4 regions of the Rouxiella sp. Mn2063 genome follow, and region 2 is predicted to be linked to each of the others. Evidence: predicted binding sites of a transcription regulator. Region 2 holds the regulator's gene; each other region holds the start of a gene.
What was found. Region 2 encodes Fur, which represses iron uptake genes when iron is present. Its sites were predicted from a motif close to ATAATAATGAGAACNACTATCAA; they were not measured.
Positions count from the first base shown of each region.

Region 1: a site for Fur is predicted at 1,353-1,375, ahead of ftnA (non-heme ferritin). Genes of this name have one in related genera too.
Region 3: a site for Fur is predicted at 1,321-1,343, ahead of ACL9RG_RS07645 (TonB-dependent siderophore receptor). Genes of this name have one in related genera too.
Region 4: a site for Fur is predicted at 1,374-1,396, ahead of entS (enterobactin transporter EntS). Genes of this name have one in related genera too.

Region 1 is NZ_JBMOUD010000003.1:297,958-301,144, forward strand. It holds gene ACL9RG_RS06810 (metal ABC transporter permease) at 1-846, shown strand, start outside; gene ACL9RG_RS06815 (DNA polymerase III subunit theta) at 898-1,128, opposite strand; gene ftnA (non-heme ferritin) at 1,580-2,086, shown strand; gene copC (copper homeostasis periplasmic binding protein CopC) at 2,332-2,718, shown strand; gene copD (copper homeostasis membrane protein CopD) at 2,721-3,187, shown strand, end outside.
Region 2 is NZ_JBMOUD010000009.1:51,293-54,479, forward strand. It holds gene ybfF (esterase) at 1-121, shown strand, start outside; gene ybfE (LexA regulated protein) at 469-750, shown strand; gene fldA (flavodoxin FldA) at 943-1,470, shown strand; gene fur (ferric iron uptake transcriptional regulator) at 1,770-2,216, shown strand; gene ACL9RG_RS14280 (family 20 glycosylhydrolase) at 2,385-3,187, opposite strand, start outside.
Region 3 is NZ_JBMOUD010000004.1:34,568-37,754, forward strand. It holds gene ACL9RG_RS07645 (TonB-dependent siderophore receptor) at 1-1,281, opposite strand, end outside; gene ACL9RG_RS07650 (helix-turn-helix domain-containing protein) at 1,452-2,237, shown strand; gene ACL9RG_RS07655 (SLOG family protein) at 2,310-2,657, opposite strand; gene ACL9RG_RS07660 (Na/Pi cotransporter family protein) at 2,693-3,187, opposite strand, start outside.
Region 4 is NZ_JBMOUD010000007.1:220,348-223,534, forward strand. It holds gene fepB (Fe2+-enterobactin ABC transporter substrate-binding protein) at 1-29, shown strand, start outside; gene entS (enterobactin transporter EntS) at 16-1,284, opposite strand; gene fepD (Fe(3+)-siderophore ABC transporter permease) at 1,519-2,490, shown strand; gene fepG (iron-enterobactin ABC transporter permease) at 2,568-3,187, shown strand, end outside.

The sequences.
Region 1 (3,187 bases), on a different contig from region 2:
TTCATTGAGCCTTTTGTTTATCCTTTTATGCAACGAGCGATTCTTGCGGCGATAGTGACAGGCGTCGTGTGCGCCGTATTGTCCTGTTATTTGGTGCTGAAGGGTTGGTCGCTGATGGGTGATGCCATCTCACACGCGGTTTTACCGGGTATTGTTTTGGCCTTCGTGATGGGCATCCCATTGGTCATTGGCGCTTTTCTCTCCGGCATATTCTGCTCGATTGCCACCGGCTATCTAAAGGAAAATAGTCGGGTCAAAGAGGATACGGTGATGGGTATTGTCTTTTCTGGCATGTTTGCATTTGGGTTAGTGTTGTTTGCCCGAGTCGATACGGATCAACATTTAAGCCATATTTTATTCGGTAATATTTTGGGCATTACCGATGGTGAGTTACAGCAAACGCTGTGGATTGCTGGTTTTGCCTTGGCTGTGGTGTTGTTAAAACGTAAAGACTTTATGCTGTATTGTTTTGACCCTAACCACGCGCGGGTGGTCGGCTTGCCGGTGAGAGTATTGCATTACGGATTATTATGCCTGCTGGCGTTGACCATTGTTGCGTCGTTGCAAGCCGTTGGAGTGATTCTGGTGATTGCGATGCTGATTGCACCGGGCATCATTGCTTTTATGCTGTGCCGCAGTTTTGACCGTATGTTGCTGGTAGCGACAATCGCTTCCGTGTTCTCTTGTGTGGTGGGTACTCTGATAAGCTTCCATATTGATGGGGCTACTGGACCCTGTATTGTAATTCTACAGGCGATTCTTTTTGTTATCGCATTGCTTTATAGCAATTTTAAATCGTCACAATATGCCAAAACTAACCTCTCAACGCAGCAACCTGACGCGTAGTTCCTTGGGCCAGAGCGGAGGCGTGATTCCTTCCGCTCTGGCTGCAACGTATTAGTTCATTTTGGGCTCATAAGGCAGGCGCGAAAACTTGTGTGATTCAGCCCGATAGTGGGCAACACGCTCGCGGAAATACTCGCGTAAGTGTTCTGGTTGCGCACGTTCGGCAATTTCTGCCACCACCGGCATGTTATAGCGCTCTTTAAATGCTACGCCGGACGCGGCCAGATCAACATTGATCTTATCCATCTCTTCTTTGCTGATTTCAGCTAAGTTGCGGTTCATTCACGGTTCCTGCTGATTGGGTGATGTATGGAATAAAGCCCGTTACAGGCATTGTTGGCGTCATTGTACAAGACACATGACAACAGGTGAACGGTCTTAGTATTGATTCAATGAACGCTATTATTTAGAATTTAATTAATCTAATTGATATTCACAATCATTTATATTTATTCTTATTGGCATAATTTAAATGAAGAGGGGATATATAAAATATTATATTAGGAATAAGAATGATTCTCTTTAATGTAAAGTGATTTTATTGAATAATTATCAATAACAACTTGGTTGGTTTATTAAGTGTTTTAAAATCAACATGTTGTAATTTTATGGTTAAATTATTGCTTTTGCTTTTAAATATTTGTTTTTATTTTATCCTCAACTTGGCATAATAACTGAAATGACGTAAGTCACCTGCCGAATATTACTTGAAAGTTAATTTCATGGAGCCGTTATGCTTAAGAAAGAAATGATTACCAAACTCAATGACCAGCTTAACCTTGAGTTTTACTCTGCTAATTTATATTTACAGATGAGCGCTTGGTGTAGCGAAAAAGGTTTTGAAGGCGCAGCTGCTTTCTTAAGAGAACATTCTCAAGAAGAGATGGGCCACATGCAACGTCTGTTCAAATACCTGAGCGATACCGGAGCGTTGCCTGTTTTGGGCGCTATTGCCGCACCGCCAACTGATTTCGCTTCTCTGGCTGATGTGTTCCAACAGACTTATGAACACGAGCAACTGATCACTGTACGTATCAACGAATTGGTTGATGCGGCGATGACCTCAAAAGATTATTCAACCTTCAACTTCCTGCAATGGTATGTTGCAGAGCAGCATGAAGAAGAGACATTGTTCAAATCTGTGCTGGATAAACTGAGCTTGGTGAGCAACACCGGCAATGGTCTGTTCTTCGTTGATAAAGATTTGAAGGGTATGGTAGGACAGAGTCAACAGTCCTAATGACCTGCCGCATTTGACGTTGTGTCCGTGTAGGCGACGTTTTGCTTCTCGGATACAACACGATTATTGTGGGTATCTGTATTACCGCGTTTGATCTTCAGACGCGGTATTTTTTTAGCTTTTCGTGCCAATTCATCGTATTTCCTCCCCTTAGAAATCTCCGAAAAACAATTTTGACAGACCGCTCTGGCGCTTTGCGTTAAAGTTGCCGGGCCGTTACATTTTTAATTCAAAATTAGGGAGAAATCATGTCGCACAAATCTACTTCTACACTGCGTATTTTGGCTACTGCGGGCGTTGTATTGTTTGGTCTGGCTTCACAACAGGCAATGGCGCATGCACACCTGAAAACTGAAACCCCGGCGGCTAATGCCGTGGTGACCAGCTCTCCAACTGAGCTAACCCTAGGCTTCAGCGAAGGCGTTGAGCCAAGCTTCAGCAAAGTTGAAGTGAACGGCCCAGATAACAAGCCTGTTAAAACCGGTGCTTTCACCCTCGCAGAAAAAGACAACACTCAAGTTCTGATCCCACTGCCGACGCCGCTGACTAGCGGTAAATATCAGGTTTCATGGCACGTTGTTTCCGTTGATGGACACAAAACTCAGGGACAATACATTTTCACTGTCAAATAACTATGAGCCTGGCGACACTGTTTGTTCTTTGCCGGTTTATCCATTTTGCCTCGTTAATGCAGCTATTTGGCTCTTTGGTTTTTATCCGGTTGTTGCCGCCTAAGACTTTCTCCCAACTGCTGGTGGCTAAAAACCAGCGGTTGGTGGCTATATCCGTCTGGGCAATGGCAATCACGGCAATTGCTATGTTAGCGATTCAGGCCGGGATGATGGGGAATGGCTGGCAAGACAGTATCAATCTTAACGTCTGGCTATTGGTACTCACTACCACCTTTGGTGAGGTTTGGCGCTGGCACATGCTGTTAGCAGTATTCACTGTGCTGCTGTTGCTAAATCAATGGTTGCCCGGGCGTGAGATAGGTGTGCTGCTGCTGGTGACTCTGTCATTAATTAGCCAAGCGCTGATCGGGCACGCAGCGATGAACGAAGGCATGTTAGGCTGGGTACAGCGTAGTAATCATGCATTACA
Region 2 (3,187 bases):
CATTGCCAGCCAGTTCCCAGCTTCACGAGCCCATGTTGTCGCAGGCGCCAGTCATTGGGTACATGCAGAAAAACCAGAGGCGGTTTTACGTGCGATTCATCGCTTCATTGATGTCGATTAAACGTACAGCCATTGTTCTCATCGCTTCACTGTGGTTTGAACGCTCAAAAAAGCGGCTAAACATAACAACTTAGCTTGATATCAGCGCAGTTAGACGTTGTGAACGCCAGTGCGGCTAGGGTATGATTGCGCGCTGTAATTTTGCCGCCCCGACGGCTCTTTTGGTATGGGGCGCAGAAGCTAAATTGGTTTAGGGTTTATACCAACGTCATGCCAAGAAGCGGTTAAGCGAAAGCTACCTCGCATCTTGAAAATCGACCGGTATATCAGCCCGAAATGTGTTAACCATCTAATCAACAGTCAGCATGCTGCCTTTTGATATAACTTCCCTAGTTGTACCGCTTACCTATGGCAAAAGAACAACTGGACCGCACGACGATTGATCTGTTTGCTGAGGATCGCCGTCCGGGGCGTCCAAAAACGAATCCGCTTTCCCGTGATGAACAGCTCAGGATTAACAAGCGCAATCAGCTCCGCCGTGACAAAGTTAACGGTTTGCGACGCGTAGAGCTAAAAATTAATGCTGAAGCTGTTGATACACTGAACAAGTTGGCAGAACAGCGAAATATCAGTCGTAGTGAACTTATCGAAGAGTTGCTATTAGCACATCTTAGCGATTTGCATGACTAATTGTTCCACCCGAAAGAGCACACAAAGGCGATAACACTTCCCTTTATTGCCCGATAAAATGCCCTCTTATTAATCGGTGGAATGCGGGCATGTTATCTCCTTGGTGAGTTTGCTATCATCCTCCGCATGTGCCCCTGAAAAAGTAAATGACTTTGCCAGGAACTAATTAAGAACAAGAGGTTGGGTAAACTTATGGCCGTAGTAGGTATCTTCTTTGGGTCCGATACAGGTAACACTGAAAACATCGCTAAAATGATCCAGAAACAATTAGGCAAAGATGTAGTGGAAGTTCACGACATCGCTAAAAGCACTAAGGAAGATCTGGAGAAGTTTGATATTTTGCTGATTGGTATACCGACTTGGTATTACGGTGAAGCGCAGTGTGACTGGGATGACTTCTTCCCTACACTCGAAGAAATTGATTTCGAAGGTAAATTGGTCGCGTTATTTGGCTGTGGCGACCAGGAAGACTATGCGGAATACTTCTGTGATGCGATGGGCACAGTGCGCGATATTATCGAGCCACGCGGCGCCGTCATCGTTGGCCACTGGCCAACCGAAGGTTATCACTATGAAGCCTCAAAAGGTTTGGCCGATGATACTCACTTCATTGGATTAGCTATCGATGAAGACCGCCAGCCAGAATTAACCAACGAACGTGTTGAAGCTTGGGTGAAACAAATCACCGAAGAGTTAAGTTTATCTGAAATTATCGGCTGATAAGCACAGCATAAACTGATTTACCCCTTAACATTTAAGGGGTAAAAACTATTACTGCAATTAACAATTTAACAGCAACAAAATTGTGACTTTTCCACGTATCAAGGTACACTTAGTACATCTGTTTTATCGAGTAAGTCAGTTCGGCCACCAGCATGTCTGACGTAAACGATCGTTTTTAACAGCCCACCGTTTTGCTATAGCTCGACAATCCTATAACAAAACGTTAATTTTTGTGCCAACCGATGCCAAAGGCTTTTGCCTCAACTTGATTAGCATAGTGACAGGACTGAATCCGCATGACTGACAACAACACCGCACTGAAGAAAGCCGGCCTAAAAGTCACGCTTCCACGACTGAAAATTCTGGAAGTGCTGCAAGCTCCAGCTGGTCACCACGTCAGCGCGGAAGATCTTTATAAAGAACTTATTGATATGGGCGAAGAAATTGGCCTGGCAACGGTTTACCGCGTGCTGAACCAATTCGACGACGCTGGTATCGTGACTCGCCACAATTTCGAAGGTGGTAAGTCTGTATTTGAATTGACCCAGCAACATCATCACGATCACTTGATCTGCTTAGATTGTGGCCGCGTTATTGAGTTCAGAGACGAGTATATTGAAGCTCGCCAACGCGAAATTGCCAAGAAACATGGAATTAAGCTGACTAACCATAGTCTTTATCTCTACGGTCACTGTGAACTTGGCGATTGCCGCGAAGACGACACATTGCACGGTGAAGGCTAAATAAGATTTAAGGCAAAGTGAGAAAGAAAGTACTCGCCTAATTCTTAACAGATTAACCGCTGAAAAGCGGTTTTTTTATGCCCGTTATTTATTCGTTATTGCCCGCAAAAAAACACAGGCCCGAAATTCGAGGCCTGCGTTTGTGATGATTGAAGCTAAGACCTTCGTTTATTGGATGATGTCCACTCGCTCCTCGCGGCTAAAACGCTTGCCGTCGGCGCTGGCCGAACGCACCCAAACTTCTCCCAGCACCTGAGGACGAACGTTATCGTCATAATGCTGCCACTGTTTACCTGCATCTTGCGAATACTCAATCGCTAAACCTGGCAAAGCAATATTAGCAACCAACTGTTTATCAACAATACGTGCTCCTGGTACTGGCAAACGGTAACCAATCTCCGCTTTATCCATTTTCGGCAATTCACGCTGCCCCATTAAGTTGGCGAAACGCATCCAATCAGTAGCCAACGCCTGGGTATTAACAAAGTGGGTTTTACCGCCAGAGAAGTTTCTGCCTGCTTGGTAATCCAGCTCCCATTCAGCACGGTGCCATGCGCGTTCAGCCAATGGCAACATACGTGGATAAATCATATATTCCATCTGCTGGTCGGTACGCACTGTCTCGCTCCAGGATTGTCCAGAAAGCCCGAAAGCCCCCGGCCAAGGTTTATCGCTCTTGGCTTCAAAAGCGTTACCATCACGATCGACCGATGTTTCCGCATTTTGCGGCAGGTTATCAGGGGCGAAGCTAAAGACTTTCGCTTCGTCGCTAAAGCGCGTTCCCCAGTAGTAACCACGCTCTTGCGGGTTCACTTCGTAAGGGTGATCGAAGTAGACATAATCTGGATTGGAGATAGTGACTTCATAGCCTTTATTGGCCCAGTCATTGACGCTATCGAAACCGCCCCAGTACAGCGCATCCCAGAAGTTCACTCCAACGCGCTTAGTGGCAAATGCCTTAGAGTCTTTTG
Region 3 (3,187 bases), on a different contig from region 2:
CGTGCTGTAATCAGGATTGAGGTAATTAAGATCTGAAGCATCGCCGTAACCTGAGGTTTGTGTCAGGTCATCGTGCACATAATCCACGCCGAACAACATGTCGTGCTTGACCGCGCCGGTGTCAAATTTAGCGCCCAGACGAGTATCAACATCGAAATCTTTCAGCTTCTCATTGATATGCATGCTGTAACGATGCACTTCGGGTGCATTCGCCACGACACCAAATGGATAAACCATCGCGTAATCGCTGCGAGTCTGCATATAACGCAGGTTCTGTTCCAGCGTCCAGACATCATCAAAATGATGGATAAACTCATAACCAACGCTCTCTTGTGAGCGACTGTAGTTATCAAAGCCCGGCTGTCCGCCGTAGAAATTACTCGGGATCTTACCGTTCGGGTTATTGACCAACGTGCCTTGCACCGGCAGTTGGTTAAAGAAACCCGCATCGGGATCTTTACGGAACTGGCTGAGGAAGGTCAGGCTGGTTTTGTCATCCGGCTGCCAGGTCAGGGTTGGCGCAATATCGTAATGTTTGTACTGGGTGTAATCGACCTGCGTATCGCTTTTCGAGGCCGTTGCGGTTACGCGTCCCAGCCAATGCTGGTCGTTATCCAATGCGCCAGAGAGGTCAAGACCGCCTTCTGTCAGATTATGGTTGCCGGTCGTGACATAAATTTCATGGATAGGATCGGCAGTAGCGCGCTTGCTGACCATGTTCACCACGCCGCCAGGGCTAGCCTGACCGTAAAGCACCGAGTTTGGGCCTTTGATCACTTCAATACGGTTAAGCAGATAGGCATCGTAATTCGGACGTGACCAATAGGTCACCGTCGGCAAACGCAGACCATCGAGGTATTCATCAGCGTTAAAGCCGCGCACGATCACGGTATCAAAACGGTAATCTGCCCCGCCAGCTTCAGATTGTACGCCGCCAAGATAACGCAGCGCCTGCGAGACGTTTTGTGCCCCCTGGGAAGCAATTTGCGCCTGGGTAACAACAGATACGCTCTGTGAGGTTTCCAACAGCGGACGGTTGCTTTTCGTCGCGCCGCTAGCCTGTTTCGCCACAAAGGTATCGGCATCATTATTGTTGGTATTTGACGATACAGTGACCGACGGCAACACCGTCGCATTGGCTGGCGCTGTAGAGCTGGTGGTCGTAGCCGTCGGTGCACCGCTGGCCGTCGCCGTTTCTGCGGCCTGCGTTTGCCAGGCAGCGAGCACCATAAGCAATGCCGCACTGACTGGCCGCGGTTTGAACCCGAATTTCCCCTGCATGTGTGTATCCCCGATAAAAAAGAAAGCGCAAAAATGAGGATACAAATGATAATCATTAACTTTTAATTGAACAGAGTGCAGGATAGAATGTTCTCGATGTTTTGCTATCAAATAACGCAAAACAGACATAACTCGGCGGATTTATCACAACTGATGAGCGATTGTTGGAAATGGACAAAACTTGGCGTAAAGGTTACGGTCTGGAAATTCCGGCGCAAGCCCCGACATTAGTGATGAGCAGCAAATTCTATCGCAACCAATCGCGAGAAAATTGGCACGCTCATGAGGCGGCACAACTGCTGTTTTGCACTCGTGGTGTCGTGCGTGTGCTAACGCCGCAGTCTTCCTGGACACTCGGGCCTTTACGCGCTATCTGGCTGCCTTCGGACTGTCCGCACGAGTTGCACGCGCTGGGCGATATTCAGGTACTCAATTTGTATATGGACAGACACAGCGGCGATGCATTTTGGCCCGAGTGCCATAGTCTTCACGTCAGTCCGTTGATGAATGAATTGCTGCAAAACCTATTATTGGCGCAAACCGCCACATCAGCCAATCCCTCTCGCGCGGCGCTAATCGTACCACTATTATTTGATGAACTGAAAAATACCCCTGATAGTCCTGTGTGTAAACTGCCCTTGCCAACCGACCGCCGTTTACTCAGCATTTGTGAATTGATGCTTGCCACACCGGATAACAATGCCACGCTGGATTTTTGGGGTAATAAAGTCGGTGCCAGCTCGCGCACCTTAACCCGTTTATTTCGCGAGCAGACCGGTATGACCTTTGCCCGTTGGCGGCAGCAATTAAGGCTCTCCGAAGCTATCGCGCAATTGGCACAGGGCGATACGGTGATGTCCGTTGCCAACAAGCTGGGTTATCACAGCCCGAGCGCGTTTATTTCGATGTTTAAAAAATCCTTGGGTGAAACGCCACAGCGCTATTTACGCACCTGAATAACGTTTACCCATATGAATAACCAGGGCGGGAAGCAGAGTATGACTGCTTTCCCGCCCTGGCTATGCCTGTCACATGTCGGTTTCGATGACTTTTATCCCGCGTTTTCTCGCCATATCGACAAAATCAGCCGTATCTTCGCCGCCCGGAAACACTAACATTGCGTCAGGTTGGCTATCTTCGAGCATAAACAAGTTACGTTTAGCCTCAGCATATTTGCCGTGTAGCGACCAATTAGGCGGATAGCGAACAATATTAGCATCCGCATCGCGTGCCCAGTTTTCGATCGTCGGTCCTAAAGACTGATGTCCACCATGAATGACGACGCTGATTCTATTGGCCTCATGGTACAAATCCAGCATTCTCTTGACGATATTAATATCGGCGTAAAATCGTCCGGCGGTTATTAGTATTCTCATTGTTAATCACTCTCACCTGCTTAGTTGATGCTCTTTTACGCGCTCTCGCCATAGGTGGCGTTGTCCTTGACTACCCCACCCAAACGGTCAATGACCGGGTACGCCACGGCCGCAATGTGATGATGTACACGGCGGTAATCACGCAGCACGCGCTGGAAAATATCTCCAGATTCGGCCCAGGCATTTTTATCTTCACGCAAGGTTTTAAAGTGTTCGCGGCTGGCAGAAGCCTCTAATTGGCGAATCACTTCTTTGCGTGCCACCAGTTGCTGCGCCGCATGTAGGTCTTCACCGAGAAACGCCGTGACCGCCATGCGCAGGCTAGTGAGGATCTCCCAATGCAATAGGCGGATATTGTTTAATTCAAACTCATTAAACACTTCGCTGCGGCGCGAGCGGCGCGTTGCCAATTGCGTCAGGCTGCTCGCCAGGATGTCTCCGGCATGTTCAACGTTGATCACAAACATCAAGATCTCTTGTGCCCTGTCAGCATCCGAATCACTTAAGCCGTCCTGCCCGAGATCCGCCAG
Region 4 (3,187 bases), on a different contig from region 2:
TGTTGGAAAAGCAATTTACTGCTCACTAGCCTTTACGGCGACTGGCGGCGTCGGCGCTTTAACGACGCTGCCAACCCGACGCAACGAGCCCATGACAAAAATCAGTACCACGCCAAGTAAGGCTGCACCAAAACCAAAACTTGTTGAGCTGTATACCGGCAACATCAACGATCCCATCGCCCCCAATAATAATGCACCAAATGCATCGCCCGTCACGTTCTGCGCTGTCCATAAGCCGTTTACCCGCCCGAGGAAATGATCCGGCGTCAGATTCTGGATCAGCGCATATTGCAGCAATGAGTTAATGGCACTGAGATAACCGAATGCCACCAGACAGAGCAGGGCCAAACCATACCAAGGCATCAAACCAAATAGCCCAACGGCAACAAATGCGGCAATCGCCGTGATCAACATCATCCAGCCAGGGCGAGCGGAATGCGAAATCCGTCCACTGGTGAAAGCTCCAATCGCCGCCCCAAGCGGTACCGCCGCGTACATATAACCCAGATGCGCCGTATCTATTTGCCAGATTTGCGCTATCGCCGGATAAAGCACCCGCACGGCGCTGGCCATGGTTAACAATGCGCCGATGAGGGCAACCATTCCTACAACTTTGTTTTGGAATAGAAAACCGACACCATTAATCAGCGCTCTTAACGGGTGTTCACGCGGTTGTGGCGGCGGAGGGAGCTGTGGCAGGCGTAACAATTGCAATACGGTTAATGCCGTCCCTATCGCTGCTAAGGCGTAATTCCACGCCACGCCGCCGCTGGCAATCACCAGACCACCGATCGCGGGCGATAAAATAGAGCCAAAGCGCACGGTTAACATACTCAACGCCCCGGCTTGCACCATATTCTCTCGCCCCACTAAAGCTGGCGTAGCTGCCAATAGCGCGGTGACCCCCACGGCACCAAAAAAACCGTCCCATACAGATAACAGATAAATCACCACTAGCGAGGGCGTCGGCAAAAGTGCGTTGATACATAAACCAATAAAGCCGATACCGCAGGTAGATCGTGCAAACAGGATCAATCGACGGCGCTCATAGCGATCCGCCATAACACCGCCCATTAACAGACCGATGAACATACCGCATCCCGCTAACGTTACCGACAGACCCACTAACATCGTCGAGCCAGTCATCGCCTGTATTTGTACCGGTAAGGCGATAGCGAGCATGCCTAACGCCACAATAGAGATGAAGCGAGCACAGAAGACCGCACGAAAGTCAGGGTGGGTTTTTAGCAGACCAAAATTGAGTAAAATCGAGGGCTTATCCATAGCATTCCCATAACAACGGGTGAAAAGGCACAGCGCGAAGGCTGCATTAAGTCGATAAGTCATGTTACCATAGACAAATACAATCAATAACGATAATAAATATCATTATCATTCAATTTGATATAACAGGTTGCCATGGTTAGGCTTTTACGCAGAGGAACTCTGCCGCCGTCTTCTCAAATTGCGTCCACATTAACGCGCCCCACCCGTTCCAGCTGGCATCAAGTCGGCGGCATGTTATTGGCTGCCGTTCTATTATTTTGCGTCGTGGTACTCAGCCTCTCTATTGGCGCAAAGTCTATTCCATTTGCAACGGTGCTTTCTGCGCTGAACGGCACTTGTAACAGTGCCGACTGTGTCATCGTCAGCGATGCTCGCATTCCACGCACGCTGGCAGGTATTTTAGCCGGTATCGCGCTAGGTCTGTCTGGCGTATTAATGCAAACCCTTACCCGAAACCCGCTGGCCGATCCTGGCATTCTTGGCGTCAACGCCGGTGCAAGTTTTGCCGTAGTGATCGGTATTGCTTTCTTTGGTGCCACAGACGTTGGCCACTATTTATGGTTTGCCTTTGTCGGCGCGATGTTAGCCACATTACTCGTCGCAATGATCGGCGCTATCGGTGGTGGGCGGCTCAACCCAATACGTTTGACGCTGGCAGGCGTGGCGTTGGGGGCAGTACTCGAAGGGATGTCATCGGGTATTTCGTTGCTCAACCCGCAGGTTTTTGATCAGCTGCGCTTCTGGCAGGCTGGCTCGCTGGATATTCGTAATATGGCGGTAGTTCGTACAGTGACGCCGCCGATTATCCTCGGCGCACTGATTGCCTTAGGTATGACCCGTGCATTAAATACATTAAGTATGGGAAGCGAACTGGCAACCGCGTTGGGAACCCGTATCGCAGGCACACAACTAGCCGGGCTGCTGGCGGTAACACTGTTGTGTGGTGGAGCAACCGCTGCCGTTGGGCCTATCGCCTTTATCGGCTTGATGATGCCGCATATTGCCCGCCGTTTAGCCGGTCCAGACTTGCGCTGGGCATTACCCTGGACGCTATTATTGACCCCGATCTTATTACTGACCGCGGATATCGTTGGCCGCTTGTTGGTGGCCGGTGAGTTAAGAGTGTCAATTATTACCGCGCTGCTTGGTGCGCCAGTGCTGATTATTCTGGTGCGTCAGCGTTCCATGCTGCGAAGGGGCTAATTGTGACAATACTCACTACTCGCCCTGCGATATCCGCGCCTCGTCAGGTTCTCTCACGCCAGTGGCTTATTGCACTTATGCTGCTGTGTATCTGCTTGCTGCTAGCAGTTTATGCGCTGGGAACCGGCACATTGTCGTTAAGCGCAACTCAGGTGATTGATGCACTGCGTGGCGAAGGCCCGCGTAATTTCTCAGTGATCGTCAACCAATGGCGTTTACCGCGCGTAAGCATGGCGCTGATCATTGGCGCGGCCTTAGGCGTGAGCGGCGCTATTTTCCAATCGCTGATGCGTAATCCCCTCGGTAGCCCTGATGTTATTGGTTTCAATAGCGGTGCCTACAGCGGCGTACTGATCGCGCTGGTGTTGTTTAACAGCGGGATCGCCGGCATCACAACGGGTGCGATGGTTGGCGGTATTTTCACCGCCGCTATTGTTTATCTATTGGCCTGGCGCAACGGTGTAGAAACCTTCCGGTTGATTATCGTGGGCATTGCCGTGCGTGCCCTGTTTATGGCGGGAAATACCTGGCTGTTGATCAGCGCCTCGCTCGAGTCGGCACTCAGCGCCGGGCTATGGAACGCCGGCTCGCTAAACGGCATCACCTGGGCCAAAAGCGCGCCGGTGATTGGCCTGATTGTTATTGCATTACTGATGGCGCTGCTGTTGTCGCGACGCATGAAGCTCTTAGAAATGGG